DNA from 2 places in the Geodermatophilus sp. URMC 65 genome. Region 2 is predicted to be linked to the other one. Evidence: riboswitches for the same ligand, from Rfam matches in the RefSeq annotation. Region 2 holds a riboswitch; the other holds the start of a gene.
The links. A riboswitch is a leader RNA that binds a small molecule or an ion and turns the genes downstream of it on or off. The one in region 2 is predicted to bind S-adenosylmethionine.
Positions count from the first base shown of each region.

Region 1: another riboswitch for S-adenosylmethionine. It lies ahead of thrC (threonine synthase); the one in region 2 lies ahead of ACWIX7_RS24620 (putative leader peptide).

Region 1 covers NZ_CP199954.1:1,944,591-1,960,053, forward strand. The annotation lists gene groL (chaperonin GroEL) at 1-1,411, opposite strand, end outside; gene ACWIX7_RS09435 (SDR family NAD(P)-dependent oxidoreductase) at 1,626-2,513, opposite strand; gene ACWIX7_RS09440 (cold-shock protein) at 2,727-2,927, opposite strand; gene thrC (threonine synthase) at 3,136-4,437, opposite strand; SAM riboswitch class I at 4,450-4,580, opposite strand; gene ACWIX7_RS09450 (HAD family hydrolase) at 4,641-5,462, shown strand; gene ACWIX7_RS09455 (ABC transporter permease) at 5,578-6,450, opposite strand; gene ACWIX7_RS09460 (alpha/beta fold hydrolase) at 6,447-9,365, opposite strand; gene ACWIX7_RS09465 (LytR C-terminal domain-containing protein) at 9,431-10,636, opposite strand; gene ACWIX7_RS09470 (DUF3263 domain-containing protein) at 11,257-11,625, opposite strand; gene rarD (EamA family transporter RarD) at 11,750-12,667, opposite strand; gene ACWIX7_RS09480 (CBS domain-containing protein) at 12,727-13,158, opposite strand; gene ACWIX7_RS09485 (DUF5313 family protein) at 13,250-13,660, shown strand; gene ACWIX7_RS09490 (dodecin) at 13,736-13,945, opposite strand; gene ACWIX7_RS09495 (hypothetical protein) at 14,142-14,573, shown strand; gene ACWIX7_RS09500 (response regulator) at 14,537-15,247, opposite strand; gene ACWIX7_RS09505 (sensor histidine kinase) at 15,385-15,463, shown strand, end outside.
Region 2 covers NZ_CP199954.1:5,084,317-5,099,779, reverse strand. The annotation lists gene ACWIX7_RS24650 (carotenoid oxygenase family protein) at 1-12, opposite strand, end outside; gene ACWIX7_RS24645 (vanadium-dependent haloperoxidase) at 164-1,417, opposite strand; gene mscL (large conductance mechanosensitive channel protein MscL) at 1,628-2,038, opposite strand; gene ACWIX7_RS24635 (MetQ/NlpA family ABC transporter substrate-binding protein) at 2,218-3,036, opposite strand; gene ACWIX7_RS24630 (methionine ABC transporter permease) at 3,108-3,767, opposite strand; gene ACWIX7_RS24625 (methionine ABC transporter ATP-binding protein) at 3,764-4,798, opposite strand; gene ACWIX7_RS24620 (putative leader peptide) at 4,980-5,054, opposite strand; SAM riboswitch class I at 5,060-5,154, opposite strand; gene ureA (urease subunit gamma) at 5,381-5,959, shown strand; gene ACWIX7_RS24610 (urease subunit alpha) at 5,956-7,644, shown strand; gene ACWIX7_RS24605 (amidohydrolase) at 7,665-9,332, shown strand; gene ACWIX7_RS24600 (MFS transporter) at 9,325-10,674, shown strand; gene ACWIX7_RS24595 (HD domain-containing protein) at 10,872-11,381, shown strand; gene ACWIX7_RS24590 (alpha/beta fold hydrolase) at 11,531-12,394, shown strand; gene ACWIX7_RS24585 (anti-sigma factor RsbA family regulatory protein) at 12,516-13,454, opposite strand; gene ACWIX7_RS24580 (MEDS domain-containing protein) at 13,451-14,296, opposite strand; gene ACWIX7_RS24575 (PHA/PHB synthase family protein) at 14,628-15,463, shown strand, end outside.

The sequences.
Region 1 (15,463 bases), 2.6 Mb from region 2:
CGGAGTTGCGGACCTTCTCCGCCACGACGCCGCCCTCGAGGCCGGCGTTGACGGCGATCTGCTTCAGCGGCGCCTCGAGCGCGACGCGCACGATGTTGGCACCGGTCGCCTCGTCACCCTCGAGCTCGAGCTTGTCGAACGCGACAGCGGTGGCCTGCGCCAGGGCGACGCCACCACCGGCGACGATGCCCTCCTCGACGGCGGCCTTCGCGTTGCGGACGGCGTCCTCGATGCGGTGCTTGCGCTCCTTGAGCTCGACCTCGGTCGCGGCGCCGGCCTTGATGACGGCGACGCCACCGGCCAGCTTGGCCAGGCGCTCCTGCAGCTTCTCGCGGTCGTAGTCGGAGTCCGACTTCTCGATCTCGGCACGGATCTGGTTCACCCGGCCGGCGATCTGGTCGCTGTCACCGGCGCCCTCGACGATCGTCGTCTCGTCCTTGGTGACGACGACCTTGCGGGCGCGGCCCAGCAGGGAGACGTCGGCGGTGTCGAGCTTGAGGCCGACCTCCTCGCTGATGACCTGGCCACCGGTGAGGATGGCGATGTCGGCGAGCATGGCCTTGCGGCGGTCACCGAAGCCGGGGGCCTTGACGGCGACCGACTTGAAGGTGCCACGGATCTTGTTCACGACCAGGGTCGCCAGGGCCTCGCCCTCGACGTCCTCGGCGATGATGGCCAGCGGCTTGCCCGACTGCATGACCTTCTCCAGCAGCGGGAGCAGGTCCTTGACCGAGCTGATCTTGGAGTTGACGACGAGCACGTACGGGTCGTCGAGGACGGCCTCCATGCGCTCGGCGTCGGTGACGAAGTACGGCGAGATGTAGCCCTTGTCGAAGCGCATGCCCTCGGTGAGCTCGAGCTCGAGGCCGAAGGTGTTGCTCTCCTCGACGGTGATGACGCCTTCCTTGCCGACCTTGTCCATCGCCTCGGCGATGAGCTCACCGATGGCGGTGTCGGCGGCGGAGATCGACGCGGTGGCGGCGATCTGCTCCTTGGTCTCGACGTCCTTGGCGGTCGAGAGGAGGTACTCGGTGACCGACTCGACGGCCTTCTCGATGCCCTTCTTCAGGGCCATCGGGTTGGCGCCGGCGGCGACGTTGCGCAGACCCTCGCGGACGAGCGCCTGGGCGAGCACGGTGGCGGTGGTGGTGCCGTCACCCGCGACGTCATCGGTCTTCTTCGCGACCTCCTTGACGAGCTCGGCGCCGATCTTCTCCCACGGGTCCTCGAGCTCGATCTCCTTGGCGATGCTCACACCATCGTTGGTGATGGTGGGGGCGCCCCACTTCTTCTCGAGGACGACGTTGCGGCCCTTCGGGCCGAGGGTCACCTTGACGGCGTCGGCGAGGGTGTTCATGCCCCGCTCGAGGCCGCGGCGAGCCTCTTCCTCGAAGGCGATCATCTTGGCCATGTGGTGATGTCCTCCATGCATGGATCGCTGCACGGCCGGGACCGGCGCCCGCGACGGACGACACCGGCGGCACGGGCACTCCGTCGGCCCGCACACCAGTGCCTCACCGTTCCGACCTGATTGGCACTCGGCACTGTCGAGTGCCAATCGCGAGTCTGGCACTCGACCCTGCCGAGTGCAAGAACGGGGTCGCCGGGTCAGCTGTTCCCGGCCGTCAGCGGCCTCCGGACACCTCGGCGGTCGGCACGGGCCCCGGCTCGCTCACGGTCGTGGAGCCCCCGGGACCGCGGGCCGCCGCGGCTGCCCACACCCGGAGCACCAGTGACGGGGACAGCCGCATCAGCCGCCACATCACCCGTGCCTGACGCGGCGCGACGATGACCGCCCGGTTGCGGTCGACACCGCGGAGGACGTCGGCGGCCAGGGCGTCGGCGCTGTACAGCCGTCCACCGCTGAACCGGGTGATGAGGGCACGGGTGTCGACCCCCTCGAGGCTGGGGACCCGTGGCAGGTCGGCAGGCATCCCCTTGTCCAGGATCGGCGTGTCCACCCCGCCGGGGCAGACCACGCTCACCCGGATCCCCCGGGCGGCGCCCTCTGCCCGCAGGCTCAGCGACAGCCCGACGACCGCCCACTTCGTCGTCGCGTACGGAGCGGAGCCGGGCGACGGCAGGAGGCCGGCCAGCGACGCGGTGTTGACGATGTGGCCGTGTCCCTGCCGCACCATCAGGGGATAGGCGGCCTGCACCCCGTGGACGACCCCCCGCAGGTTGACGTCGACGGCCCGGTCCCAGTGCGCCGGGCTCAGCTCCTCCACCCGACCGCCGATCCCGATGCCGGCGTTGTTGAACAGCAGGTCGAGCCGGCCGTGCCGCTCCGCGGTGCCGGTGACGAGCGAGGCGACCGCGTCCGCCTCGCGTACGTCGACAGCGGCAGCCGTGGCCGCGCCGGGCCCGACGGCACACAGCCGTTCCGCGGCCTCTTCGGCCGCGGCACCGTCGACGTCGGCGAGGACCACCCGGTCCCCGCGGCGCACCAGCGCCGCGCCCAGGGCTCGTCCGATCCCGGACGCACCACCCGTGACGATCGCGACGCGTGACATGGCCACCCTCCCCGCCCCATCCGGTGCCCGACGGGCGGAGCCTCCCGCACCCCGGGGACCAGGACCACGACCTCCGGTCCGCGAGCCCGCCGGCACCTGTCCCGGCGGCGTGGCGGGTCGCGCCGTGTCACCGCACGCGGCGAGGCGTGACCGGGCCGGGACACGGCGGAGGCCCGGCCCCCGCGTGGGGACCGGGCCTCCGGCGAGCTCAGGTCAGGCGGTGCGCACGGCGTCGGCCTGCGGACCCTTCTCGCCCTGGACGACCTCGAAGGTGACCCGCTGGCCCTCGTCGAGGCTCTTGTAGCCGTCCATCTGGATGGCCGAGTAGTGGACGAAGACGTCCTGGCCGCCGTCGACGGCGATGAAGCCGAAGCCCTTCTCGGCGTTGAACCACTTCACGGTGCCCTGTGCCACGTGCGCTCCCACGTTTCGTGCCTGCGGACGGCCTCCCACCGACCAGGGAGGCCGGGTCGAGCTCTTCCGCCCGCAGAACACGAACGTGGAACCGAACCGCGGCAGAACGTACAGCACGAAACACGTGGTGAGAGCAGACTCACGCACACGGGACACCTGATCGGGGGGCACCGGGCTGCCGGAACCCGGGATCGCCCACCCTGACGAGTCAGCCGATGAGACCCGCCGTCCGGACCGAGGACAGGGACGGCGCGACCCGGTGGGTCGGCCCGACGACCGGCTCCAGCGGGTCGAGGGTCTTCAGCCCCTCGCCGGTGTTGAGGATGACCGTCTCCTTCGCCGGGTCCAGCCGGCCGTCCTCGACCAGCCGGCGCAGCACCGCGGTGGTGACGCCGCCGGCCGTCTCGGCGAAGACGCCGGTGGTGCGGGCCAGGTCGCGGATGCCCTGCACGATCTGGGCGTCGTCCACCCGGCCGACGGCGCCGCCGGTGCGCCGGATGGCGTCGAGGGCGTAGGGGCCGTCGGCGGGGTTGCCGATGTTCAGGGACTTGGCGATCCCGGTCGGCTTGACCGGCTTGACGACGTCCCAGCCGTTGTCGAAGGCGGTGGCGATGGGGTCGCAGCCGGCGGACTGGGCGCCGAAGACCGTCCACTCGGTGGCCTCGACGATGCCGGCCGCGGTCAGCTCGCGGAACGCCTTGTCCACCTTGGTGAGCAGCGAGCCCGACGCCATAGGGATGACGACCTGGGCCGGGATCCGCCAGCCGAGCTGCTCGGCGATCTCGTAGCCCATCGTCTTGGAGCCCTCGGCGTAGTACGGCCGCACGTTCTGGTTGACGAAGGCGGTGTCCTCGAACTCGTCGGTCTCGGCGAGCTCGCTGGTCAGCCGGTTGACGTCGTCGTAGGAGCCGTCGACGGCGACCAGCGTCTGCCCGTAGACCGCCGACTGCACGACCTTGCCCGGCTCGAGGTCCGACGGGATGAAGACGAAGGAGGGCAGGCCGACGCGGGCGGCGTGCGCGGCCACCGAGTTGGCCAGGTTGCCGGTCGAGGCGGCGGCGATCTTGCTGTAGCCCAGCCTCTTGGCGGCGGTGGCGGCCAGGCTGACCACGCGGTCCTTGAAGGAGTGGGTGGGGTTGGCCGAGTCGTCCTTGACCCACAGCCCGCCGGTGAGGCCCAGCTCGGCGGCCAGCCGGTCAGCGCGCACGAGGGGCGTCATGCCCGGGTCGAGGGTGACGCGGTCGGCCGGGTCCTGGCCCACCGGGAGCAGCGCGGCGTAGCGCCAGATGTTCTGCGGACCGGCCTCGATCTGCTCACGGGTGACCGCCCGCATCAGCTCGGGGTCGTAGTCGACCTCCAGCGGGCCGAAGCACTCGGCGCAGGCGTGCTCGGCGATCAGGTCGAAGGTGGCGCCGCAGTTGCGACAGACGAGCCCGCGGGCCGGGGACGGCGGGACGGGGCCACCCGCGCTGGAGTCGGCCTGCAGAGAACCGGGAGCGGTCAGGGTCATGCGACGACTACCTCCTCATCTTCCCCGCGTCGGGCCGTCGAGCCGCGCGGGACGGAATTGGCACCCTTCCGCTGCGCGGACGCGCGGTGCGGCGGTTGCCGGGGCTTCGTCGGGCCGTGTCCCTCTGCCCCTCTGGATGAGTGGAACGCCCTGGACTCTACCCACGTCGTGGGTGGCGCAGTGCGCCGGGCCAGGATGGGCAGGTGAGCACGCGCGTCGTCTACACCGACCTCGACGGCACGATGGTCGGCCCACGCGGCTCCTTCTGGCACACCGAGGGACGTGAGCTGACCGCCGAGCCGGCGGCCACCCTGCTGGAGCTGCACCGCGCCGGCGTGGCACTCGTGCTGGTCAGCGGCCGCACCTTCGAGCAGGTGGTGGAGGCGGCCCGGATCTTCGCCGCCGACGGCGCCATCGCGGAGCTGGGCGCCACGATCAGCTGGGACGCCGCCCGGCAGACCCACCGGCTGACCGGCGCGCTGCCCGAGGAGTACGCGGGGCGCGCGCCGATGGCGGTGATGGCCGAGCTCGGGGTGGTCGACGCCCTGGTCGCCCAGCACCCCGGGCAGGTCGAGTGGCATGCGCCGTGGCACGCCACCCACCAGACCGACGCCCTGCTGCGCGGCCGCCTCGACCCGACGGCGGTGGACGCCTGGCTCGCCGAGCGGGGGCTGGGCTGGCTGACCCTCAAGGACAACGGGGCGCTGCCGCGCACGGCCCGCACGACGCTGGCGCCCGCCGAGGCGCCGGCGCGGATCTACCACCTGATGCCGCGCGGGATCACGAAGGGGGCGGCGATCGCCTGGGACCTTGAGCGGCGCGGGCTGACCCCGGCCGAGGCGGTGGCCATCGGCGACAGCGTCAGCGACCTGGAGATGGCGCCCGCGGTCGGCCGGCTGTGGATCACCGCGAACGGGGCCACCGTCGACGGCATGGCCGACCTGCTGGCCGCCGTCCCCAACGTGTCGGTGACCGACGCCCCCATGGGGGAGGGCTGGGCCCAGGCGGTCCGCGCGTCGCTGTGAGAGGGATCGATGTCGCGCCGAGTGGGCCCCGGAGGGGTCCGCGCAGGCGTGACGCAGCGGCTCGACGCCACCGGGGAACGGCACCTGGCCGCGGTGTCGCCCGGTAGGGCGACGATCAGGACGTGACGTCGCGGCGGGAGAAGTGCCGGAAGCCCAGAGCCGTGAACACCGCCGCGTAGAGCAGCGACTGGACGACGCCGCGGAACAGGTCGCCGGAGTCGACGGGGGTCTGCAGCAGGTCGGTCCAGGCGAACTCCTCCGCGGTCGGGAAGAAGTCGCGGATGGACCCCAGCTGCTCGACCTGGTCGAGGATCGCGAAGACGAACATCGTGAACACCGCGCCGCCGACCGCGGCCAGCGGCGCGTCGGTCACGGTGGACAGCCAGAACGCCAGCGTGCCGACGACGAGCAGGTGGACGGCGAGGTAGCCGACCATCCCGGCCAGGCGCAGCAGCCCCTCGCCCTGGCCCAGCGTGACGCCGACCGGCGTCTGGACGGCGTCGAAGCCGAACGCGATGCCGCCGGCGAGCAGCGCGGTGAGCACGAGGGTGACCAGCGCGCCCACCGACAGCACGAGCGCGGCCAGCCACTTCTGCCGGAGCAGCCGCATCCGCGGCACCGGGGTGGCCAGGGTGTAGCGCAGCGACCCCCACTGGGCCTCGGCGGCCACGGTGTCGCCGAAGAACAGCGCGTAGACGACGACCAGGAAGAAGCTCGTCGTCGCGAACAGCACGAACAGCGTGAAGTTCAGCCCGCTGGCGGTGGCGACGTCGACGAGGTTGATCCGGCTGTTCTCCTCGGCCTCCTCGGTGCCGCCCAGTTGGAGGGCGGCGATGAGGATCAGCGGCAGCGCCACCATCAGCACCAGGACGCCGAGGGTGCGCCGGCGCTTGAACTGCCGGCGCAGCTCGACCGACAGCCGCAGCGTGCGCCCGGGCCGGTAGCCCGCGACCGCCCCGGTCGGCTGGACGTGAGCAGCGGTGCTCATGGCCCCTCCCCCACCAGTGCCAGGAACGCGTCCTCGAGCCGGCGGCGCGGCGTGAACGCGTCCACCGCGATGCCGGCCGCCACCAGCGCCTGCAGCGCCGGCGCGCGGCCGGTGCCGTCGAGGTCGGCGACCAGCCCCTCGTCGGTGCGCTCCACCGTCACCCCGGGCAGTCCGGTGAGGACCGCGGCCGCCCGCTCGGTGTCGGCGTCGTCGGCCAGGCCGACCAGCACCGACCCGCCGGCGCCGACGATCTCCTCGACCGTGCCCTGGGCGATCTTCTGCCCCTTGGCCATGACGACGACGTGGCTGCAGGTCTGCTCGATCTCGCTGAGCAGGTGGCTGGAGACGATCACCGTGCGGCCGGTCGCGGCGTAGGAGCGCAGCACCTCGCGCATGGCGTGGATCTGGGGCGGGTCCAGCCCGTTGGTCGGCTCGTCGAGCACCAGCAGGTCGGGCAGGCCCAGCATCGCCTGCGCGATCGCGACCCGCTGGCGCATGCCCTGGCTGTAGCGGCGCACCGGCCGGTCGATCGCGGCCCCGAGGCCGGCGACCTCGATGGCCTCCGCCATGTGCGCGTCCTCGGCGGGGCGGCCGGTGGCGGCCCAGTACAGCCGCAGGTTGTCGCGGCCGGACAGGTGCGGCATCAGCCCGGTGCCCTCGACGAACGACCCCAGCCGGGACAGCACCGGCGCGCCCGGGCGGATCTCGTGGCCGAAGACGGTGATCCGTCCCTCGGTCGGCCGGATCAGCCCCATGAGCATGCGCAGCGACGTCGTCTTGCCAGCGCCGTTGGGGCCGAGCAGGCCGAGGACCTGGCCGCGACGCACCTCGAAGGAGAGGTCGCGGACGGCGACGAAGCCGTCCTTGTAGGCCTTGGAGACGCCGGTGAGGCGCAGCGGTACCTCCTCGCCGTCGGGCTCGACCACGGAGACCCGCCGGCGGCGCCGTCGTCCCCACAGCAGCGCGGCCAGCCAGCCGAGCAGGCCCAGCGCCGCCACGACGCCGAGCAGCACCCACCAGCGGGAGGTGCCGTCGGCGGCCTCGGTGCGCCCGTCGACCTCCGGGACGGCGAGGGCGGCGGCGTCCCCGCCCCCGGCCAGCGCGACGGAGTAGACGGCCGCCTCGGCCGGCAGCGCGAAGGCCTGGTCGGTCGAGGAGACCACCACGCGCATCGTGTGCCCGGCCTCGAAGCGGTGCACGATCCCCGGCAGCGTCACGCCCACCCGCGTCGGCGCGGTCGGGTCCGCGGACAGGCCGGTGAGCGCCAGCGGCGCGACCAGGCCCGCCGGCAGCGTCGCCGTCCCGTCGGGGGCGACGTCGTAGAGCTTGGCGAACAGGGTCGCCGAGCCGCCCGGCGCGGCGACGTCGAGGTCGATCGTCGAGGCGCCGACGACCTCCACCGCCTCGTCCAGCGGCTCGCTCTCGAAGGCGGCGAACTGGCCGGGGATCTCGAACGACGTGCCGGACAGCGCCGAGGCCAGCGAGCCCAGCCCCGGGACGACGGTGATCGCGGCCGGCGTCCCCCCGGCGGGCGTGACGACCGGCTGCAGCGGCCCGTCGACCGCGATCGCCTCGCGCTGCGCGGGCTCGGTGCCGGCCAGGCCCGGGTACGCCGGTGCGGTCACGGTGCGGTTGCCGCCCTGCACGGTGCCGACGGTCGCGGTCACGCCGGTCGGCGCGGGGAACTCGAAGCCGGTGCCCGGGTCCTCGCCGCGGCCCCGCAGGTGCCAGTCGAACCAGCCGGCGACCTGCTCGCGCAGCTGCTCGGTGGTGCGCTCGGAGGCCTGGGCGTCGTGGCCGCCGGCGTACCAGACCACCTTCACCGGGGTGCCGTCGGCGGCGATCCCCCGGGCGTTGGCGTCGGCCTGGCCGAGGCCGAACAGCGAGTCCTGGGTGCCCTGCACCAGCAGGGTGGGGGCGTCGATCCGGTCGAGCACGGTGGCCGGGCTGCTGCGGTCGAGGACGGCGGCTATCTCGGGGGTGAGGGTGCCGGTGGAGGCCGCGGACTGGTAGGCCGCACACACCTCGGGCGTGAAGCGGCCGCAGGTCAGCAGCTGCTCGACCGCCTGCGGGTCCACCGACGCCGGGTCGATGCCACCGAGGTCGGCCGGCAGGTCCGCGGGCGGGCCACCTGCCGCGGCGGCCCCGTCGCCGTCGCCGTCCCCGCCGCCGAGCGCCCCCAGCAGTCCGCCGGTGGGCGCCGACCCGACGCCGAAGAACAGGCCCGACCACAGCCGCTTGTAGACGCCGGCGTCCCGGGCCTGCGGCGTGGCCGCGACGGTGCCGGGAGCCGGCTCGCCCACCTGCGAGGGGAAGAAGGCGGTGGTCAACGAGTTCCAGGTGATCTGCGGGGCGATCGCGTCGATCCGGTCGTCGTAGCCGGCGCCGAGCAGGGCCAGCGCGCCGCCGTAGGAGCCCCCGGCGACACCGACCCGGGGGTCGCCGTCCCCGTCGAGCAGGACGTCGTCGCGCGCGGCGAGCCGGTCGAGCAGCGCGGACAGGTCGGCCACCTCGGCGCGGGGGTCGTTGAGCCCGATCCGGCCGGTGCTCGCCCCGAAGCCGCGGGCCGAGTAGGTCTGGACGACGTAGCCGCGGCCGGCCAGGTCGCGGGCGTCGTCGGCGACCGACTCCTTGCTGCCGCCGAAGCCGTGGGCGAGCACGACTGCCGGCGCGGGGGCGTCGGCGGTCGCGGAGGCGGGCAGGTACAAGGTGGTGTCGAGCTCGGCGGCGTCCGCGTCCGCGCCCGCGCCGACGGGGACCCGTGCCTCCTCGGTGCCGACGTCCTCGGCTGCCGCGGCCGGGGCGGCCGGGAGCAGCCCGGTGACGGCCAGGGTGAGGAACAGGAGCAGGGCGGCGGACGTCGCGCGGGCGCCGGGGCGCGGGCGGGGACGGACGGGCCCGCGAACGGGACGCACGGAGCCGCCAACGGACGGCGACCCCTGCTGGTTCCGGGGACGGCGCGGCGCGCGGTGCCCTGCGGTCAGGGCAGCCACTCGCCGGTGGTCACGACCACGAGACCGGGCGCCTCGACGTCCGGGACCTCGAAGAAGCGCACCGCCGGGCCGCTGATCTCCGGGAACTGCTGGACGAGCTGGACGGCGGCGTCGTACTGGGCCTGGTCCCCGTCGGTGTAGTAGACGGTCGTCGTCGCGACGTCGGCGCCGTTGTACTCCCCGACGCCGTCGGACTCCCAGCCACCGGAGGTCAGCTCCGCGGCGATGTCGCCCGCCAGGCCGGAGACGCCCGTGGCGTTGAGCACCGTCACGGGCACGCGCACCGGCGCGACGGGGGCGGCGTCGGCCGGCGGCAGCGGCTGGACGTCCAGCGGCGGCAGGGCCGAGCTCGGTACGGCCGGGGCCGGTGCCGTCGGGCTGGGCCCGGTCGAGGTGTCGCGCGCGGCCTCCTGGGCCTCGGGCGAGGTGAAGGAGTAGACGCCGAGCACCACGAGGGCGACGACGGCGACGGCCAGCAGGCCCACCGCGGCGCGGCGCACCCCGGTGGTGCGCCGCTCCTCCTGGCGGGCGGCGCGGACGGCGCGCAGCCGCTCGGCCTCGGCGGCCTGGCGCTCCGCGCGGAACGCGGCGCGGCCCCCGACGACGCCGGTGGAGCTGCCGGTGTCCGGCCCGCGGGGGTCCTCGTGGTCGTCCGGCCGGTCCGCGTCGTCGTACCGGTCGTCGTCGTACCGGTCCGCGTCGTCGTACTCGTCGTCATCGTGGGCGGGCGTCCGGTCGGGGATGGCCTCGGTCGCGGGCGCGGCCGCGCGGGACGAGCCGGCGGGCGTGCGGTCGGGGATCGCCTCGGTGGCCGGCGGCGCGGGCGGGGCCTCGTCGCGGGTCCGGGAGGGGCTGGTCCAGTCCCGGTACCCGGGGGCGGCGCCCGGGGACGACGCGGCGCCCGGCGGCCGGCCGGAGGACCAGGCGGGCTCCTCGTCGGGCCCGGCCACGGCCGGGCGACCCGTCGTCGCCGCGCTGCCGGCCGACGCCGCGTCGGCCGCCTCCGGGCGGACCCGGTCCGCGGCACGGCGGCGGGGGGTCTCCGCGGGGGGGCCGGCCGGGGCCGGCGCCGGGTCGTCGGCCGGTTCGGGCGTGGGCACCGCCTGGAACGGGGCGACGGTGGTGCGGGGAGCAGCCGGCGCGGCCGGCGCCGGGGGCGCCGCGGCCGCGGACGGCGGCACCGGCAACCGCATGCGGGTCTGCGGCGCGGGCTCCGCGGGTGGCCGGTCCGCGGACGGGGTCGGCCGCGGGCGACCGGCGGACGGCGTGGGGTGGGCGGTGGAGGGCGCGGGGCGAGCGGCACCGGCGACCGGGACCGGCGCCGGCCGGGCGGGACCGGCGACCGGGACCGGCGCCGGCCGGGCGGGACCGGCGACCGGGACCGGCGCCGGCCGGGCGGGGACCGCAGCGGCACGGCTGGCTCCGGCGGTGCGGCTCCCCTGGGCTGCGGGCACAGCGGCACGCGGAGCACCGGCGGCCGCGCTGCCGTTCCGTGTAGCGGCGGTGGCGCCGCGCGACGCGGCCGGGACGGCAGGGCGGGCAGGTGCGGCGCCACGGGCCGGTGCGGCCGGCGGCACCGAGCGGCCCTGCGGGGGACGGCGGCGACCCGGGTCCTCCCCCGCCTCGAGCAGTCCGTCGCGCCGGCGGTCGGCGCGGCTGCGGTTGGGCGCCGTCGGGTGCTCGCCCAGCTCACCAGCGGCCGGAGGCGCGCTGGGCGGGCCGTCAGTGCGGCGTCGTCCGTGCGGGACAGGGGTGCTCCCCCGGTCCGTTCCGTCACCGCCTGGCGCGGCGTGCCTGCCCACGGTGACCAAATCTAGAGGGCGCGGCCTCCGTTGCCCAGGAACTGAGACGATCGACGCTGTCCGCGCGCGGCGCGCAGCCGACGCAGGCGCCGCACCAGCAGCGGGTCGGCCTCGAGTGCCGCCGGCCGGTCGACCAGGGCGTTGAGCACCTGGTAGTAGCGGGTCGGGGCCAGGCCGAAGCGGTCACGGATGGCCGTCTCCTTGGCGCCGGGCCGGCGCCACCACTGCCGCTCGAACGCGAGCATCTCGTGCTCGCGGCGGGTCAGGCCGCCGGGCTGGGCGGGCGGGTCGGGGACGGGAGCGGGGGTCGGGTCGGCCGCCGGGGGAAGAGGCACCTCGCCCCCCGGCGGGGAGACCGCGGGAGCTGGTTCGGCAGACACGGGAGTCCTCCTTCGGAACGCCTCCGACGGTAGTCCCGCCCCCCGACATCTCCGAGCCCCCGGCGGCCCCCTTGCAGGGTCCCGCCGCGAGCCTGCGAGTGGCGGGGGGCAAGGGGGTCCTTCTTCAGACCGGTGCGGGCGTGGCCTCCGCCGTCCGCCGGCGGGCTCCGGCGCGGGCGCTGCGCAGGCTGTCGACCGTGAAGACGGCCAGGGCGATCCAGACGATGACGAAGCCGGCCAGCCGGGCCGGTGGCATGGGCTCGTCGTGGACGAAGACGCCGATCGCCAGCTGCATCAGCGGCGTGACGTACTGCAGCAGCCCCACGGTGGACAGGGGGATGCGCCGCGTCGCGCCGGCGAACAGCAGCAGCGGGACGGCGGTCGCCACACCCGAGCTCAGGAGCAGCAGCAGGTGGCCGGTCCCGGCACTGCCCGCCGTCCCCTCTCCCCGGGCGTGCAGGACGGCGAGGACCACCACCGCGGGGACGACGACCAGCGCGGTCTCCACGAACAGCCCCGGCGCGGCCGCGACGCGCACCAGCTTCTTCATCAGCCCGTACAGGCCGAAGGTGACCGCCAGCGTCAGGGCGATCCACGGCGGGCGGCCGTAGTCGACGGTGAGCACGCCCACCGCGACCGCGGCGATGCCGACGGCGACCCACTGCAGTCGGCGCAGCCGCTCGGCGAACACCACCACGCCGAGCAGCACGCTGACCAGCGGGTTGATGAAATAGCCCAGCGAGGTCTCGACCACGTGCCCGGAGTTGACGCCGTAGACGAAGACCAGCCAGTTGGCGGCGATGAGCACCGCGGCGCCCGACAGCACCAGCAGCGCGCGGCGGTCGGCGACCGTCGCGCGCACCGCCGGCCAGGCGCGCACCGCGGTCAGCAGGACGGCGACGAAGAGCAACGACCAGATGACCCGGTGGGCCACGATCTCCAGCCCGCCGGCGGGCTCGAGCAGGGGGAAGTACAGCGGGAACAGCCCCCAGAGGCCGTACGCGGCCAGGCCGGAGGCGACCCCGGCGCGCCGCTCGTCCACCCACGGCACGCTACGCCTGGCCCCGTCCCGGCCTGCGGAGGTGGCGAGGACGGGGTCCTTCACCCGGTCTGGATGTAGTCGACCAGCTGGGCGCGCTCCTCCTCCAACTGGTCGAGCCGGGCCTTGACGACGTCGCCGATGGAGACGATGCCGACCAGCGCCCCGTGCTCGACGACGGGGACGTGCCGCACCCGGTGCTCGGTCATCGTGCGGGCCAGCTCCTCGACGCCCGCGTCAGGGACGCAGGTGTGCACCTGCTCGGTCATCACGCTGGCGACCGGGTCGGCGAGCAGCCCGGCGCCGCGCTCGTGCAGCGCCCGGACGACGTCCCGCTCCGAGACGATCCCGTCGACGCGGCGTCCGTCCTGGGAGACCACCAGGGCGCCGACCCCGTGCTCGGCGAGCAGGGCGAGGGCGGTGCGGACGCTGGTGGTCGCGTCCACGGTGGCGACCTCTGCCCCCTTGCGGCGGAGCAGCTGACGGATGTGCATGCCGGACCTCCTCGCCGTCGGGTCGCGCGGGCCGAGTGTGCTCCCGCTCCCAGGCCCCCGGCAACGCCCGGAGCGGCCTACCGTCGTCGGTGTGCGAACCCGTACCGAGACGCGTCGCCCCACGCCGCTGCAGTGGGTGCGCTACGCGCTGGGTGGCCGGCTGCCGCGGGAGCTCTCCCCGTGGGTCCTGGCCGACACGACGGAGCCCGGCTGGGTGCGCCGCCACCTGACGCGGGCGGTGGTGCAGCTGCTGCCGGTGCTCGTGCTCTGCGTCGCCGTCGTCCCCGTGCCGCTGGTCTATCGGCTCTCCGCCGCAGCCGGCGGGCTGCTCATGGGGCTGATCTTCTCGACGGCGTTCATGGTCGAGACCACCGAGCACCGGGTCGCCAAGGCCGGCTACCCGCCGGGCACGGCGGCGCGGCTGCGGGCCGAGCGCAGCGAGCGGGAACAGCTCGAGCGCCGCTCCCCCTACCGGCGGGACGGCGCCGGCAGCTTCGACTGAGAGGACCCCGCCGCCCCGGCCCCGTCCAGGGCACCGCCCCGAGCCTGCGAGGGGTGGGGAGGACGGGTCCTCCTGCTAGTCCTCGACGCGGAAGCCGATGGACAGCCGCACCTGGAAGTAGTTGACGTCGCCGTCGACCACCTGGCCGCGGATCTCCTTGGTCTCGAACCACTCGATGTGCCGCACCGTCTGCCCGGCCTTGCGGATCGCGGTGCGGATGGCCTCGTCGACGCTGGTCCGGCTGCTGCCGACGATCTCGCTCAACCGGTAGACGTGGTCGGACACGGCCGCCTCCAGGACTCGGCTCCCGGCGCCGTCGTCTCGCCGCCGGCCGAGCGCCACGCTAGTGGTGGGCCGCCCGGCCCACCACGGGACGTGCTTTTACCCACTCCTTACCCGGCGCTGGTCCTGCACGGGCAGCCGACCGCCTAGCGTGGGAGGAACCCTGTACGCCCCTCGGACACCCGCGGCAGGAACGACGATGACGGATCTGCACCTCGTGGTCGGTGGCCTGCTCACCCGCGACCCCGTGCTGGCGCCCCTGCTGCTGAACCACGCCGCCGCCCTGCAGTGGGCGCAGGCACCGGCGGCGTCCTCGATCATCCCGAGCTGGGCGGCCGACGAGCGCCCTGGCGCCCCGGACGGTGGTGAGCTGCTGACCGTCGAGGCGCACGTGTCCCGGGACACCCCGCACCCGCACCGCTGCCTCGACACGGTGCTCGACACGGTGCACGCGGTCCTGACCCGCGGGCCGATCGCCGTCGAGCGCCTGGCCGACGTCGACGTCTCGGACATCGGCGGGGGGACCGTCTCCCGCGCCGCCACCTGGGCGCTGAGCCTGGCCGCGTCGGACGTCCTCGGCCGGCCGGCCGCCGGCTACCGACCGTCGGGGGCCGCCAGCTCCAACCGGTAGCCGTGCCCGCGCACGGTGACGATCTGGGGGACCCGGCGACCGGGCGGCGTGACCTCCTGCAGCTTGCGCCGCAGCGCCGCGACGTGGACGTCGAGGGTCTTCGTCGAGCCGAACCAGTTCTCGTCCCAGACGTCGGCCATCAGCTGCTCCCGGCTGTGCGCCACCTCGGGCTGGGCGGCCAGCCGCGCGAGCAGGTCGAACTCCTTGGGCCGCAGGTGCAGCTCGCCGCCGGCCACCGTGACCCGGTGCCGGGCGACGTCGACCACCAGATCGCCCACGGCGCGGACGGCGGGTCCCGTCGCCCCGCTGCCACCGCGGCGCAGGTGGGCCCGGAGGCGGGCGTGCAGCTCGGCCAGCCGGACCGGCTTGACCAGGTAGTCGTCGGCGCCCGCCTCCAGGCCGACGACGACGTCCATCTCCGCCGAGCGCGCCGTCAGCATCACCAGCACGCACCCCGGCTGGGTGGCCCGCAGCTGCCGGCACACCTCCACGCCGTCGAGGTCGGGCAGGCCGAGGTCGAGCAGGACGAGGTCGACCGGGGCGGCCGCAGCGTGGGCCAGGCCCGCGGCACCGGTGCGCTCCCAGGCCACGTCGTAGGCGTGGCTGCGCAGGCTCGACACCAGCGCCTCACCGATGGACGCGTCGTCCTCGACCAGCAGGACCCGACCGGCCATGCGGGCATGGTGGCACCGCCTCCCCGGCTGCGGGCCCCGTCCGACCGCGGCGGGATGCGGTGACAGCGCCCGCCGGGCGGAGCACGCTGACGGTCCCGGGCACCGTGACCGCCGACCGCCGGAGGGAGGTCCCGCCAGTGCGCACCCGGATCATCGCCCTCGCCGTCCTGACCTCCGTGCTCGCGACCTGCCTGTTCGCGGTCCCCCTGGCCGTGG
Region 2 (15,463 bases):
GTGGTCGGGCATCGTGGTCCCTCCCGCGATCGTCGGCCTGGATCGGCGTGTCGTCGCCCTGCTCCCGGGAGTGTGGCCCTCCGGCGCCGTGTCGGAAAGCCACCGCCGGCGGCTCGGGAGGGCCTGACGGCGTGCCGCCCGGGACGCGCTGACCGCGCCCGCCTCAGCTGTCCGCCGGCCGGAACGCGCGGTCGACCACCGCATCGGCGACCCCGGTACCGATCTCCCGGGCGTCGTCCATCGCGTCCCGGAAGTGGATCCCCAGCCAGATCCGCGCGTTCGTGACGTCGTCCAGCCAGGCCTCCGCGTCGTCGTAGACCCGGGTGGTGTCCGTGACGGTGCTGTAGATCGCCATGTCCAGCTGGCCGGGACCGAACATCTCCTCCAGCGTCCCGGCGACGGCCGAGCTGACGCAGCCGTGGCCGCTGGGGTTGTCCGGGTACGGCGGGGACGCACGCAGCGAGGTCCACGCCGGGTCGGCCGCGGTGGCGTCGTTGCCGTCCCGGTCGGCCTGCTGGATCGCGGTGACCGGGCGCCAGAAGGCGGTGTCGTACTTGACCCGCCAGCAGGTGATCTGCGTGTCGGCTCCAGCGGTGTTGACGGCGGCGAACACCCGCGCCGTGTCCACGATGTCCATGGGGTGGCGGGCCGCCCGCTCCCGCAGAGCGTCCTGGTACTGCCGGACCGGGTTGTCGCTCCAGAACAGGGCCAGGTCGGTCTGCTCCGCCGTCCGGTCGGCGCTCGTCGCGGACCCCATCGCCGCCACCTCGGCGAAGTCCGCGGCGTACTCCTCGCTGTCCAGGGGGTCGGGCCCGTCCGTGGCGAACTCCACCGGCGACTCGACGACGAGCGGCTCCGTGAAGCCCAGCCACGGGGCCAGCATCTCCCCGCTGCCGGTGGGCACCCACATCCCGGGGGGTGGCTCGGCGGGCCGGTCGAGGGTGATCGGTGCGTCCCGCCCGTCGTCGGCGCGGGCGGCGATGAGCTCCGCCGCGGCGTCCCGGCCGACCTGCAGGCCGCGCTGCCGCTCCGCGGTGTCCGGGACGGTGCCGAGCCAGGCGGCGAGATCGGCGTCCAGGGCGGCCCGGGACGCCGGGAACCAGTGCACGAGGACGTCGTGCGCCGCGGTCGCCGCGGCCACGTCGGAGGCGGTGGGGACGTCGGCCTCCTCGGCGGTGACGACCGCGTCGTGCACGGCCGTCGACACCAGGCCGAGGTACAGCTGCGCCACGGGCGGCGGCTGCTCCCCCTCGACGCCGATGGTGCGCCAGGCGAGGGCGTTCCAGCTGAGCACCACCCCGGGATCACCTCGCGGGGAGGCCGCCTCGTCCCCGGCCGCCGCGGTCGGCGTTCCGGCGAGGACCAGCAGCGCGGCGGTCACGACCGCCTGACGCCGAGCGGAGCGGGTCCTGGTCATGGCGTGCCTCCTGACCTCCCGGCTCCCTCCCGCCGTCCGGGACCGGGCCGGGCAGTGTCCGCGGGTGCCCGACGTGCCGCCGCCCCCGCTCCCCGGGTCCACCTCCTCGGGTCCGGCGGCGGTCGTGGGAGCCGAACCGGACGCTATGCCGGCGGGTGTGCCCCGGACAGGGCACCACGTCCCCGCCCGCGACGGGCTCGGCGGGGCCGCTCAGGAGACGATCGGGTCGACGTCCCGGGTGCAGAACATGCACACCGACGCGTCCACCGGGATGAAGCTCTTGCAGTGGTCGCACTCCCGGCTGCCCTGCGCGCCGGCGGTCTCCCGGCCGGTGGCACGCCGGATGGCCTGGACGATGAGCATGATCGTGAGGGCCAGCAGCAGGAACGAGACCAGCGCCGTCAGGAACGACCCGTAGCGGATCTCCGCGCCGTTCACCGTCAGCACGAGGGCGTCGAAGTTCGGCTGCCCGAAGATCGCTGCGACGAGCGGCAGGATGACGTCGCCCACCAGTGAGTCGACCACCGTCGCGAACGCCGCCCCGATCGCCAGGCCCACGGCCAGGTCGATGAGACTGCCGGAGAAGGCGAAGTTCCGGAAGTTGGTGAGCAGCGTGCGCACGTGTCCTCCTGCCGACGCGGGACTGGAGCCCGGAGCTGACGGGGCCGGGAGGCCCGGCCTCCTCAGTTCCCACCGCGTGCGGCGCTACTCGCGCCCGACCCGCCGCGCGGACCACGACCGGCACCGCACGCGGCAGGGGGCCGGCCGGGACCCCCGGTCGGCCCCCTGCCCGGCGACCGTCAGAAGGCGGGGATGACCGCGCCCTCGTAGGTGTCCTCGATGAACTGACGCACCTGGTCGGAGTGCAGCAGCCCCTCGAGCTCCTGGATCCGCTCGTCGTCCTCGGTCCCGGTCCGCACGACCAGCAGGTTGGCGTTGGGGTTGCCCTCGGCCGACTCCAGCGCCAGGGCGTCCTCGGCCGGCACGAGGTCGGCCTCGATGGCGTAGTTGCCGTTGATCACCGCGATGTCGACGTCGGCCAGCGACCGGGGCACCTGCGCGGCCTCGACCTCGGAGATCTGCAGGTCCTTCGGGTTGTCCTGGACGTCCAGCGACGTGGGCGCCGCGTCGCCGGTGTCGGCCAGGGTCATCAGCCCGTTGGCCTCCAGCAGCCGCAGGGCCCGGGCGGCGTTGGTGGGGTCGTTGGGGATCGCCACGGTCGCGCCGTCGGGAAGGGCGGCGAGGTCGGGAAGCGACTGGGAGTAGATGCCCAGGGGCTCGATGTGCACCGGCGCCAGCGGGGTGAAGTCGTACCCGGCGCTGGCCTCCTGCTCCTCCAGGTACGGGATGGTCTGGAAGTAGTTCGCGTCCAGGGACCCGTCGTCCAGGGCGACGTTGGGCTGCACGTAGTCGGTGAACTCGACGATGTCGAGGTCCAGGCCGGCGTCCGCGGCGAGGTTCTCGTCGACGAAGCGCAGGATCTCGGCGTGCGGCACCGGGGACGCGCCCACCCGCAGCGGCTCGTCGGCCGCGGACAGCTCGGCCTCGCCGCCGCCGCAGGCGGCCAGGAGGGCGGTCGCCGCGGACGCGGCCAGGAGCGAGGTGAGACGGGAGCGCATGACGGGGGTCCTCCTCGGACGTGGTGGGAGAGGTGGCCGGCCGGCCACCGGGGGGTCGGTGGGGTGGGTGGTCAGACGTGCGCCAGCCGGCGCGCCCAGTGGTCGCCGGCCCACTGCAGGGCCTGCACGACGAGGAGCAGCAGGACGACGGTCAGCAGGGTGATGTCGGTCCGGAACTGCTGGTAGCCGAAGCGGATGGCGAAGTCGCCGAGCCCGCCACCGCCGACCGCGCCGGCCATCGCCGAGTAGCTGATGAGCGCGACGACGGTGACCGTGGTCCCGGCGATGAGCGAGGGGCGCGCCTCGGGCAGCAGCACGGTGCGGACGACGTCCCGGCGGCGCGCGCCCATGGCCATCGCCGCTTCGACCTTCCCGGGGGCGACCTCCCGGAGGCTGGTCTCCACCAGGCGGGCGAGGAAGGGGACGGCGCCGATCGTCAGCGGCACGATGGCCGCCGTCGAGCCGATGGTCGTCCCGACGATGCCGCGGGTGACCGGCGCGACCAGGAACAGCAGGATGATGAACGGCAGCGAGCGGCCGAGGTTGACGACCACCCCGAGGAACCGGTTCAGCAGCGGTCGCGGGGCGAGCGCCCCCGGAGCGGTGACGGTCAGCAGGATCCCGAGGGGGATGCCGAGCAGCACGGTGAGCAGGGCGGAGACCCCGACCATGTACAGCGTCTCGCCGGTCGCCTCCATCAACTGCGGCCAGATGCGGGCCCAGTCGCTCATCGGCCCGCTCCCGTCGCCGCCACGGCGTCCGTGTCCCGGGGCACCGCCTCGATGAGGACGCCGTCGTCGCGCAGCCCGCGCAGCGCCCCGTCCAGCCGGCTGAGGTCGCCGGTGGCCCGCAGCAGCAGCCGGCCGTAGCGGCCCCCGGCGACGGTCTCGACCGAACCGCCGGCGACCTCCACCGCGAGCCCCAGCTGCCCGATCAGGGTCTGCAGGACGACGGTCTCGGGCGTGCGGTCGGTGACGGTCACCCGGAGGAGGACGCCGTCGTGCCCGGCGCCGGCGTCGGCGAGCGGCGCGGGCAGCAGTGCGTCGCTCAGCGGCGAGTGCTCGCGGGTCAGGACCTCCGAGAGCCGGCCGCTGTCCACGACGCGGCCCCGCTCGAGGAGGACGGCGCTGTCGCACACGGCCTTGACGACCGCCATCTCGTGGGTGATGAGCAGCACGGTCAGGCCGAACTCGGAGCGCACCCGGCGCAGGAGCTCCAGCACGCCGGTGGTGCTGGCCTGGTCGAGGGCGGAGGTCGCCTCGTCGCAGAGCAGCACCGTGGGGCGGCCGGCCAGCGCACGGGCGATCGCCACCCGCTGCTTCTGCCCGCCGGAGAGCTGCCCGGGGTGCGCGTCCGCGCGCTCCCCCAGCCCGACCAGCTCCAGCAGCTCGGTGGCCCGGCGGCGGCGCTCGGCCCGGCCGACACCGGCCAGCTCGAGCGGGTGCTCGACGTTGCCGGCCGCGGTCCGCGAGTCCAGGAGCTCGAAGTGCTGGAAGACCATCCCGATGGAGCGGCGCGCCTGCCGCACCTCGTCGTCCGGCAGCTCGGTGAGCACCCGGCCGTCGACGGTCACCGACCCCGACGTGGGCCGCTCCAGCAGGTTCACCAAGCGCACCAGCGTGCTCTTGCCCGACCCGCTGGGGCCGACCACGCCGGCGAACTCGCCGGCCTCGACGTGCAGGGTGATGCCGTCGACGGCGACGACCTCCCCGGACCGCCTCCGGGCGGGGAAGACCTTGCGGACGTCGTGCAGATCTATCACGGGTGGGCTGTCCTCAGGGGTGAGCAGGCGGGAACGGTCTCCGGACGGCGCCGGCCGACCGGCAGCCCCGGGCAGGGGCGCACCGACGTCCGGACGACGTCCGGGCCGCGCGGGAGCGACGGACCAGCAGGGGCTGTGTGCCCCGGACGGCGGGGCAGCTACCGCGACGAGGGCCGGGCGGTCAGCGACACAGGGCCGCGGCGGTGCGGCACAGGTCGACGTGCCGGCGGGCCCACGTGGGCGCTGGGCCTGTCATCGCGTCCTCCATCGGTCCTGGCAGTAGCACCCTCGTCCGCCGGGGCGGGGGGTTGCTGCGGCGTCGTCGAGCCAGGTCTCTCGGCCGCTCCGGATGGCGTTGCCCGTCGACTCTACTGAGCCGGCCGGCCCGACCGACACGCCGGACCTGCGACATCGCCCACAGGCGGGGCTCCGGCAGCGCCCTCAGGAGTCCGCCGGTCGCACCGCGGACCACGACCGGCGGCCGCGAGCGGACACCGGCCGCACGCCGCGGATTGCCGAACGCCGAGGTCAGGAGCACCGTGGCGCTCGACACCACCGACCGCACGGACCCCGGAGGCCGCGGTGCACCTGACCCCTCGCGAGCAGGAGCGCCTGCTGCTCTTCAACGCCGCCGAACTCGCCCGCCGGCGACTGACCCGGGGCGCGCGCCTGGGCGCGACCGAGGCGATCGCCCTGGTCTGCGACGAGGTCCTGGAGATGGCCTGGGACGGGCTGCCGCTCCAGGAGGTCGTCCGGCGGGCCCGGAGCGTGGTCGCGGTCGACCAGGTGCTCCCCGGGGTCGCCACCACCGTGCCCAGCCTGCAGGTGGAGGCGCTGTTCCCCCACGGCACCTCCCTGGTGCACGTGCCCGAGCCCTTCGGCCCGGCCGACCCGACCGGTCCGGGCGCCGTCCTCGCGCAGGACGGCGACGTCGAGCTGGCGCCGGGCCGGCTCCGGCGCACCGTCGAGGTCACCAACCGCAGCGACCGCTCCGTGTGGATCTCCTCGCACTTCCCGCTGGAGGAGGTCAACCCGGCGGTCGAGTTCGACCGCGACGCGGTGCGTGGTTTCCGGCTCGACCTGCCGGCCGGGGTCAGCCGGGAGTTCCCGCCCGGCACCACCTCCACCGTGCCCGTGGTGGCCCGCGGGGGTCAGCGGTGAGCCGCATCTCCCACGCCCGCTACGCCGGCCTCTACGGCCCCACCACCGGTGACCTGCTGCGCCTGGGCGACACCGACCTGTGGGTGCGCATCGAGGCCGACGACACCGACCCCGGCGACGAGCTGCTCGGCGGCTGCGGCAAGACCGCCCGGGACGGGCTGCTCGTGACCGACCGCGCCCCCGGGGACAGCGCCCTGGACATGGTGGTGCTCGGCGTCGTGGTCGTCGACCCGCTGCTCGGGGTGCGCAAGACCAGCATCGGCGTCAAGGACGGCCGCATCGTCGGCGTCGGCCGGGCCGGCAACCCGGACACCAGCGACGCCGTCGAGCTGGTGGTCGACTCCCACACGGCGATGATCACCGGGGAGGGCCTCCTCGCCACCCCGGGCGTCGTGGACTCGCACGTGCACCTGTCCAGCCCCGAGATCGCCCCCGCGGCCCTGGCCGCCGGGGTGACCTCACTGGTGGGCATGGGCATCGGCGGTGTGTGGGACGTCGGCGCCAACCCCGCGACGAACCTGCACACGCTCATCGAGGGGTGGCGCGACACCCCCCTCAACGCGGCCTTCCTCGCCCGGGGATCCACCTCGTCCACCGAGCTGCTCGAGCGTGCCGCCCTCGCCGGGGCCGGGGGGTTCAAGATCCACGAGGACTGGGGCGCGACCCCGCGCATCGTGGACACCTGCCTCGGCGTGGCCGACGACGTGGACCTGCCCGTGGCCCTGCACACGGACACCCTCAACGAGTCCGGCGCCCTGGCCGACACGCTGTCGGCCACCCGCGGCCGGACGGTGCACGCCTACCACGTCGAGGGCGGTGGTGGGCACGCCGACCTGCTGCAGGTGGTGGGCGAGGCCCACGTCCTGACCTCCTCGACCACGCCGACGCTCCCGCTGACGGTCGCGACGGTCGACGAGCTGCTGCCCATGACCCTGACCGTCCACCGCGGTCACCGCGGCATCGACAGCGACGTCTCCATCGCCACCAGCCGCGTGCGCGAGCACGGCATCGCCGCGGAGAACGCCCTGCACGACCTGGGCGCAATCAGCATCGTGAACTCCGACTCGATGGGCATGGGCCGGATCGCGGAGACCGCCCGGCGCACCTGGCAGCTGGCCCACGTGCAGGCGCACCTGGCCGGTCAGGCCGGGCCGGAGCACGTCAACAACGAGCGGGTGCTCCGCTACCTGGCCAAGATCACCGTCAACCCGGCCATCGCCCACGGCATGGCGCACGAAGTGGGATCCCTGACGCCGGGGCGGCTCGCGGACGTCGTGCTGTGGCACCCGGCCACCTTCGGCACCGCGCCGGAGCTGGTCCTCAAGTCCGGCTTCGTCGCGTGGGGGACCTCGGGGTCCGGCTCGGGCTCCACCCGGCTGACCCAGCCGCGCGTGCTGCGGCCGTACTTCGGTGGCCTCGGGGCCGCGCCACGCCGGCTCTCGCGGGTGTTCGTCTCCGAGCAGTGCCTCGCGGACGCCGACGCGCGCAGAGCGCTGCCCGAGGGCGTGCGCTACGCCGCCATCCGGGCGAGCCGGGGCCTGACGAGCGCGGACATGGTCGCCAACACCGCCCTGCCCGCGGTCGCCGTGCCGACGGAGCCGGGTCCCGTCCTCGTGGACGGGCGTCCCGTGCCCGTGCACCGCGTGTCCGACCTGCCCCTCACCCGCCTGCACCACCTGGCCTGAACGGAGCGACCGTGCTGGACATGCTGCTGCGGGACGTCCGCGTGCACACCGTCGACGACGCCCGTCCCACGGCGTCGGCGATCGGCGTCCTCGGCGGCCGGGTCGTGGGCCTGGACGAGGAGGTCGTGGACCTGCCCGCCCGGACGGTCGTCGAGGGCCAGGGTGCCGTGGTGGTCCCCGGCTTCGGGGACGCGCACAACCACATGGCCTGGTTCGGCCAGTCGCTGGGCGAGATCGACCTGTCCGTCACCAGCAGCCTGGCCGGCGTCGAGGACGCCGTGGCCCGGGACGCCGAACGCCTCCCCGCGGACGCGTGGGTCGTCGGCTCCGGCTACGACGACACGGTCATGGGCGCCCACCCCGACCGCTCCCTGCTGGACCGGGCCGGCGGTGGCCGCCCGGTGTGGTTGAAGCACCGCTCGGGCCACATGAGCGTGGTGAGCAGCGAGGTGCTGCGACGCTGCGGTGTCCTGGACGGCCGCACGGAGCAGCCGGAGGGCGGCGTCGTCGTCCGTGACGGGTCCGGCGAGCCCACGGGGCTGCTCCAGGAGCGCGCTCAGGCGCTCGTCGACGACCTGGTGAAGCCGTACCCGGTGGAGGAGGTCGCCACGGCGCTCGGCCGGGCGAGCGAGGTCTACGCCGCGGAGGGGCTGACCCACGTCGTCGAGGCCGGCATCGGCCTGGGCCTGCTCGGCCGCACGCCGGTGGAGGCGGCCGCCTACCTGGTAGCCCGGGACCGGGGGCTGCTGCGCACCCGCGTCGAGCTGATGGTCGCCGGCGACACCCTGCACCGCCTCCGGGCGCACCCCGCCGACGGTATCGACGTGGGGCTCGACCTCGGGCTGCGCACCGGATTCGGCGACGACCGGCTGCGGCTGGGACCCATGAAGATCTGGCTGGACGGGTCGTTGATCGGGCGCACGGCCGCGCTGTCCGAGCCCTTCTGCGACCACGGGACCGCGGTGTTCCAGGACGACCCGGACGTCATGCGCCGCCTCGTGGTCGACGCGCACCGCGCCGGGTGGCGGGTGGCCGCGCACGCCATCGGCGACGACGCCGTGGAGCTGGCGCTGGACGCGTTCGCCGAGGCCACCCGGGTGCACCCGCGCGCCGACGTCCGCCATCGCGTCGAGCACGCCGGCCTGGTCCGTCCCGACCAGCTCGCCCGCTTCGCAGAGCTGGGCGTGGTACCCGTCCCGCAGCCGCGCTTCCTGTACGCGATCGGGGACACCATGGCCGCCGCGGTGGGGCCCCGGCGCGTGGACTGGCTCTACCGGCACCGCTCGTTCCTGCACGCCGGACTGCGGGTGCCCGGCAGCTCCGACCGGCCGGTCGCCCCCGGTGCCCCGCTGCTCGGCATGCAGTCCATGGTCGAGCGCCTGTCGTCCGGCGGGGCCCTGATCGGGGCGGACGAGCGCGTGAGCGCCGCCCAGGCGCTGCGGGCCTACACCCTGGACGAGGCCTGGGCCAGCCACGACGAGCGGACCCGCGGCAGCCTCACCCGCGGCAAGCTCGCCGACCTGGTGCTGCTGGACGACGACCCGCTCCGCGTCGATGCCGACCGGATCGGCGCCATCGGCGTCCTGGCGACGCTGCTCGCCGGGGCGCCCGTGCACGACACCGGCCTGTTCACGGGCCGGGACCTCCCCGCACCCACCCCCACTCCGAGGGAGCGCAGGCATGAGTGACCCGACCGCCTCGTCACCTGGCACGACGAGGACCTCCGCCGCCGCCGGCGCGCCGGCTCACGTCAGCCCCCAGGACGCCCGCCGCGTCGCCTTCGCGGCCTTCGTCGGCACGGCCCTCGAGTGGTACGACTACTTCCTCTTCGGCACCGCCGCCGCCCTCGTCTTCAACCGGCTCTACTTCAGCACGCTGGACCCCACTGCGGCGACGCTGGCGGCCTTCGCCACCTTCGGCGTCGGCTTCGTCGCCCGCCCGGTGGGGGCGGTCGTCTTCGGAGCGGTGGGCGACCGCATCGGGCGCCGACCCGCGCTGCTGATCACGGTGGTGATGATCGGCGTGGCGACCGGGCTGATCGGCCTGCTGCCCGACTTCGCGGCCATCGGCGTCGCCGCGCCGGCCCTGCTCGTGCTGCTGCGCCTCGCGCAGGGCGTGGCCGTCGGCGGGGAGTGGGGCGGTGCGGTGACCCTCGCCGTCGAGCACGCCCCGCCGGACCAGCGCGGCCGCTACGCCGCCCTCCCCCAGCTCGGCTCGCCGGTGGGCACGCTGATGTCCTCGGGCGCCTTCGCGCTCGTGCTGCTGCTGCCGGCCGAGAGCTTCGACTCGTGGGGGTGGCGGCTGCCCTTCCTCGCGGCCTTCCCCCTGCTCGTCATCGCCTTCTACATCCGCCGCCGCGTCGAGGAGTCACCGGTCTTCGACCAGATGCTCGCGCAGGAGGCCGACCGGCCGAAGATCCCGGCCGGGGAGGTCTTCACCCACGCCTGGGGCCGCCTGCTCGTCGCCATCGCGGCGGCGTTCCTCGGCGTCGGCGGGTTCTACGTGCTGACCACGTTCGCGATCAGCTACGGCGTGGACACCCTCGGCCTGTCCCGCACCCTCATGGTGAACGCCACGCTGGTGGCCGCCGTGGTCGAGATCGGCGTCATCGTCCTGTTCGGCCGGATAGCCGACCGGCTCGGCCCGGGACGGGTGACGTTCTGGGGCGGCCTGGCCAGCGCGGTCCTGGCGCTACCGGTCTTCGCCCTGCTGACGACGCGCTCACCCGCTGCCGTCGTGCTCGCCATCTCGGTCGGGATCGCCGCGCTCTCCGTGGCGTACGCCGTCACCGGGGCCCTGCTGGCCGAACTGTTCCCCGCCCGTTACCGCTACAGCGGGGTGGCACTGGCCTACAACATCGCCGGCGCGCTCAGCGGGTTCCTCCCCTTCGTCGCGACCGCCCTGACCAGCGGCATCGGCGACGACCCGTGGGTGCCCGCGACCCTGCTGATCGCCGTCTCGCTCGTCACCGCCGTCGGCGGGTTCGTCGGTGAGCGCATGCGCGTGCACGACGAGGTGGTCGTGGACTGAGACCCGTCGCTCGGCGCAGGCGGACACGGGCGGCTCGGCCACACGTGCGGCTGCCCGGTCGACGCGCTGGTGCCGCCGGGGACCTGCGCGGCGCGGTCGGCCGGGTACCCCACCAGCGCCTGCTCGAGGCGGTCCTCGCGGCGGCCGGTGACGGCGACCGTGGCGCCGGCGTCGTACCCAGCGCCTAGCCTCGGAGCGTGGGGTTCACCGTTCCTGACGCGCACCTGCTGGCGCTGCACGCGCACCAGGGCCAGGTCGACAAGCAGGGCCGCGACTACTACCTCGCCCACCTGCGGCCGATCGCCGAGGCCCTGCGCCCCCATGGCCCGCACGCCGAGATGGCCGGCGCGCTGCACGACATCGTCGAGGACACCCGCGACCACCCCGACCCCGCCCGCCGCTACGACCTCGACCGGCTCCGCGCCCTCGGTGTCCCGGAGGTCGTCGTCGAGGCGATCGACGCGGTCACCCGGCGCCCGGGCGAGCCCTACATCGCCGGCCTGATCCGGCGGGCCGCGGCGCACCCGCTCGGCCGACTGGTCAAGCTGGCCGACAACGCGCACAACCTCGCCTCGAACGCCGAGCTGGCGCGGGTCGACCCCGACAAGGCCCGCAGCCTCCGCGAGGGCCGCTACCGCCCGGCCCGCCGGATCCTGCTGGCCGCCGAGGCCGCCGACACCCGCTCCGGACGCCGCGTCCTCGTCTGAGGGTCTGCCACCCCGGGTCGGCTGCGCGGTTCGAGAGGTTGACCGGTGACGAGGGCGAGGTCAGGCTTGCCGGGCCCACCGCGGCTCCGACCGACCCGCCGTGCGCCAGTTGCTGACACCGGGGAGATCTGAACGCGGAAACGGTCACGGTGCCCCATCTCGGCACCTCCACCATCGGCTACAGGTTCGGCCGGGCGTACGACGCCTCCCTCCCGACGCTCGTCATGGTCAACTCGTTCAGCACCTCTGCCGAGCTGTTCCGGCCCCAGTCCGCGGACGAGCAGCTCGCCGCCGCGGTCAACGTGCTCGCTCTCGAGCCATACGGCCACGGCCGGACCCGCGCCTCGTACCAGCAGTTCACCTACTGGGACTCGGCCGTCGCCAACCTGCAGGTCCTCGACGCGCTCGGCATCCCCGAGGCGTTCGTCCTGGGCACGTCACAAGGCGGATGGATGGCGGCCCGCATGGCCATGCTCGACCCCCACACCGTGAGGGGCATCATCCCGCTCGGCACCTCGATGGACTCCGAGAGCCAGCGCAGCCGAGACCTGGGGTGCTGGGACGGGATCGCCTTCTGCACGCCGGCCATCGACGCACTCGCCGCGAGCGTCGGAGACGACTGGGTGATCCCGACCGAGCTCGTGGACGCCGTCCTCCACGAGGGCCTCGGCGAGGACGTGCCACCCGACGAGCGCACGTTCTGGCACACAGCACACCAGGAGAACTACGCCTGCGATGCAGGACGGGAGCGTCTTCGCACCAGCAGCATCAACCTGCGTGACCGCGACGGCCTGCACGGCCGACTGGACAGCGTGCGGTGCCCGGTCCTGTGGATGCACGGCACTGCAGACCCGGTCTACTCCGTGGCCAATGCCGAGGACGAGATCACGCTGTTCGTCAACAGCCCCGCCGCCGAGCCCCGCGTCGCCGAGGGCGGCCGGCACTTCCTGAGCGCATCGAACCCCGAGGACGTCGACACCGCGACGGTGGAGTTCATCAACCGCTGGAGGTAGCGAGAGCCGCACGGTCCCCGCGCACGGAGACGCTCGCGTCCTCGTCTAACGCCCACCGTCCGGCCACCCTCCAGGGTCCCGCGCCGAGCCTGCGAGGCGTGGAGGAAGGGGGCGTCCTCCTTCAGCGGTGGAAGAACAGCCGGATGGCGGTGCCCGCCGGGTGTGAGTCGACCGCCGCGTCGTCGGCCAGGCTCCAGGCCAGCCACATCCCCCCGGCGCCGTCGGGGCCCCCGGGGGGCGGGACGTAGCCGAGGGTCTCGTCCGGCAGGCCCGGCCCGGAGTCGGCGACCTCGACGACGAGGGTGTCCCCGTCGGTCCAGGACGACACCTCGGTGAAGGCCGCCACGCGCAGCGAGTTGACCACCAGTTCGTGGGCGGCCTGGACGACGTCGCCGACGCGCGCCGGCCACCAGCCGAGCGCCGCTGCCGACACGGCGCGGCGCGCCTCCCGAAGCGTCGTCAGCACCGCCACGGAGGCGCGCGCCGGCCGCGGGACCCAGGCCGGGTGCACCGACCGGATGAACTGCTGCGGGTCCTCGTAGGCCGGCTCCGGGACCGGTGCGGAGCCACCCCAGGTGAGCGGGTGGGTGCGCGCCACCGCGTCGAGCACCGACGCCGGGAGCCGCTGCCGGTCGTGCAGGCACAGGCTGTAGTACGGCAGGGAGGCATAGCAGCGGTTGGCGACGGCCTCGAACCGGCTCCACTCCCGCCCGTCGTCGCGGGCCAGCCAGGTCGGCTCCGCGGCGAGCCGCCAGGTCGGCGCCACGGCCTGCAGGGCACGGAGGTCCCGGTCGTAGGCGTGCAGGGTGCGGTGCCCGCCCTGCCACCAGGTCTCCGCGGCGGCGAAGGTCGCCAGGCGACGTACGTCCGCGCCCAGCTCCTGGGCGAGGAGCGTCCGGACACGCTCGCCGGCGACGACGAGCACCGGCTCCCCGCGGGACAACCCCTCCACCGCGAACGGGACGTCCCTGTCGACGAGCTCCTGGTCGGCACTGAACGCGAAGGCCTCGTGGGCGAAGCTCCTCCCGTCCCAGTCGCCGGTCGGGCTGACTGGGCTCACGCCGACACCGTCTCCTCGCCGTGCAGGCCGAACAGCCCCAGACAGCGAGCGGCCACCCGGGGGGCCCGCACCAGCCGCAGGTGCACGTCGGCCCCGCGGAGCACCTGGGTGGCCCGGGCCAGCGCGCGGGCGCCCGCGACGTCCAGGAACCGGAGGTCCGAGAGGTCGAGCACGACCTCACCGGGGGTGCCGCAGGCGACGTCGACGAGCGCGCGGGACAAGCCGTCGGCCTGGGTCATGTCGACCTCGCCGTGCAGCGACAGCGACGGGCCCCGCCCGGACAGGTGGGCGAGGGGCTCCTCCTCGCCGGAGTGCTGATCGGGGTGCAGGAGGGTCACCGGTCCGAGGACCTCCGCCCCCAGCGAGGCCTCGTACAGGCAGAGCGCGGTCATGGCGACGGTGCCCATCAGGGCGTCGGCCAGCTGTTCGTAGACGTGCAGCTGCCGCCGGCCGTCGACCCCGCAGCGGACCAGCGGGGTGACGTCGGCGGCGACCCTGACGCCGGTGCGTCCGCGCGCCAGGGCCGCATCGACCAGGCTCCGGTACGCCGTCACCTGCTCGGCCGGTGAGCGCTGTCCGCCGGACGCATACACCTCGGCGGTGCTGCGCACCTCCAGCTGCCCGCTGGCGAGCAGCTCGTCCCGGTCCGGCAGCGGCGCCAGGGCCGACAGCAGCTCCGGTCGCGACGCCCCGACGAGCAGCAGGTGCTCACCGAGCCGTCGTCCCTCCTCGAGGAAGGGCAGGACGGCGGCCGTGAAGTCCGCGGTGTCGGCGAACGTCCAGCACACGTGGTCGCCGGGGCGCAGACCCGTCGGGGCGTCCAGCCTCCTCACGGCGCTCACGTCGGCGACGCTACCGCCGCGTCCCGTGGGATGGGAGGGGGGGCCGTCATCGACCGGCCGCACGTGCCGGGGCGGGAGAGATCCGACGCCGGCGCGGCGGGCGCGGACCCCGCGGCCGTCGCAGGGGGTGACCGACACCGAGGAGACGGGCTACCGTCGGAGGGCCTGTGACCCAGCTCACAACGGAGGCACCGTGACGACGACCCCACCCCGTCCGCGCACATCCGGCAGGCCCCGCCCCGCTGCCGTCGACCGGCTCGCTCCGGAGGAACCCGGTACGTCGGCTCCGGTGGAGGGTGGCGAGGACGTCGGCCTGCCTTCCCCGCGGGGGATGGCCCGAGGCCTGGTCGCCACGTTCACCCAGCCCCGGCCGATGGCGCGGGAGGCCGTCCGGCTCGGGCGGGACACGGTGCGCATCCTCCGGGGCACCGCGGAGATCGCGCCCTCCCCGAAGGACAAGCGGTTCGCCGACCCGGCCTGGTCGCTGCACCCCGGGTACCGCCGGCTCGCCCAGTCCTACGTGGCGGCGGCGTCCTCCCTGGACCGCCTGGTGGCGGACTTCGAGGCCGGCGGCGCCGACTGGCGCGAGGTCGAGCAGGTGCGCTTCGTGCTCAACGCGCTCACCAGCGCCATGGCGCCGACCAACACCCTGCTGGGCAACCCGGCTGCGCTCAAGCGGGCGTTCGACACCGCCGGGGTCAGCGTCGTCCGCGGGCTCCGGAACGCGCTCCACGACCTCGTGCGCAACGGCGGCCTGCCGCGCCAGGTGGACCGCAGCGCCTTCACCGTGGGCGAGAGCCTCGGGATCACCCCCGGCGCCGTCGTCCACCGGGACGAGGTCATCGAGGTCATCCAGTACACCCCCTCGACGCCGCGCGTCCGGCAACGGCCCCTGGTGATCGTGCCGCCGCCCATCGGGCGCTTCTACTTCCTCGACCTGCGACCGGGACGCAGCCTCGTCGAGTACGCGGTCAGCCGGGGCCTGCAGGTCTTCATGATCAGCTGGCGCAACCCGACGAAGGAACAGTCCGAGTGGGGCCTGGACGAGTACGCACAGGGCGTCCTCACCGCCGTCGACGTGGCTCGTGAGGTCACCGGCTCCCCCGACGCCACCACCCTCGGCCTGTGCGCCGGCGGCCAGGTGATGACGACGGCGCTCAACCACCT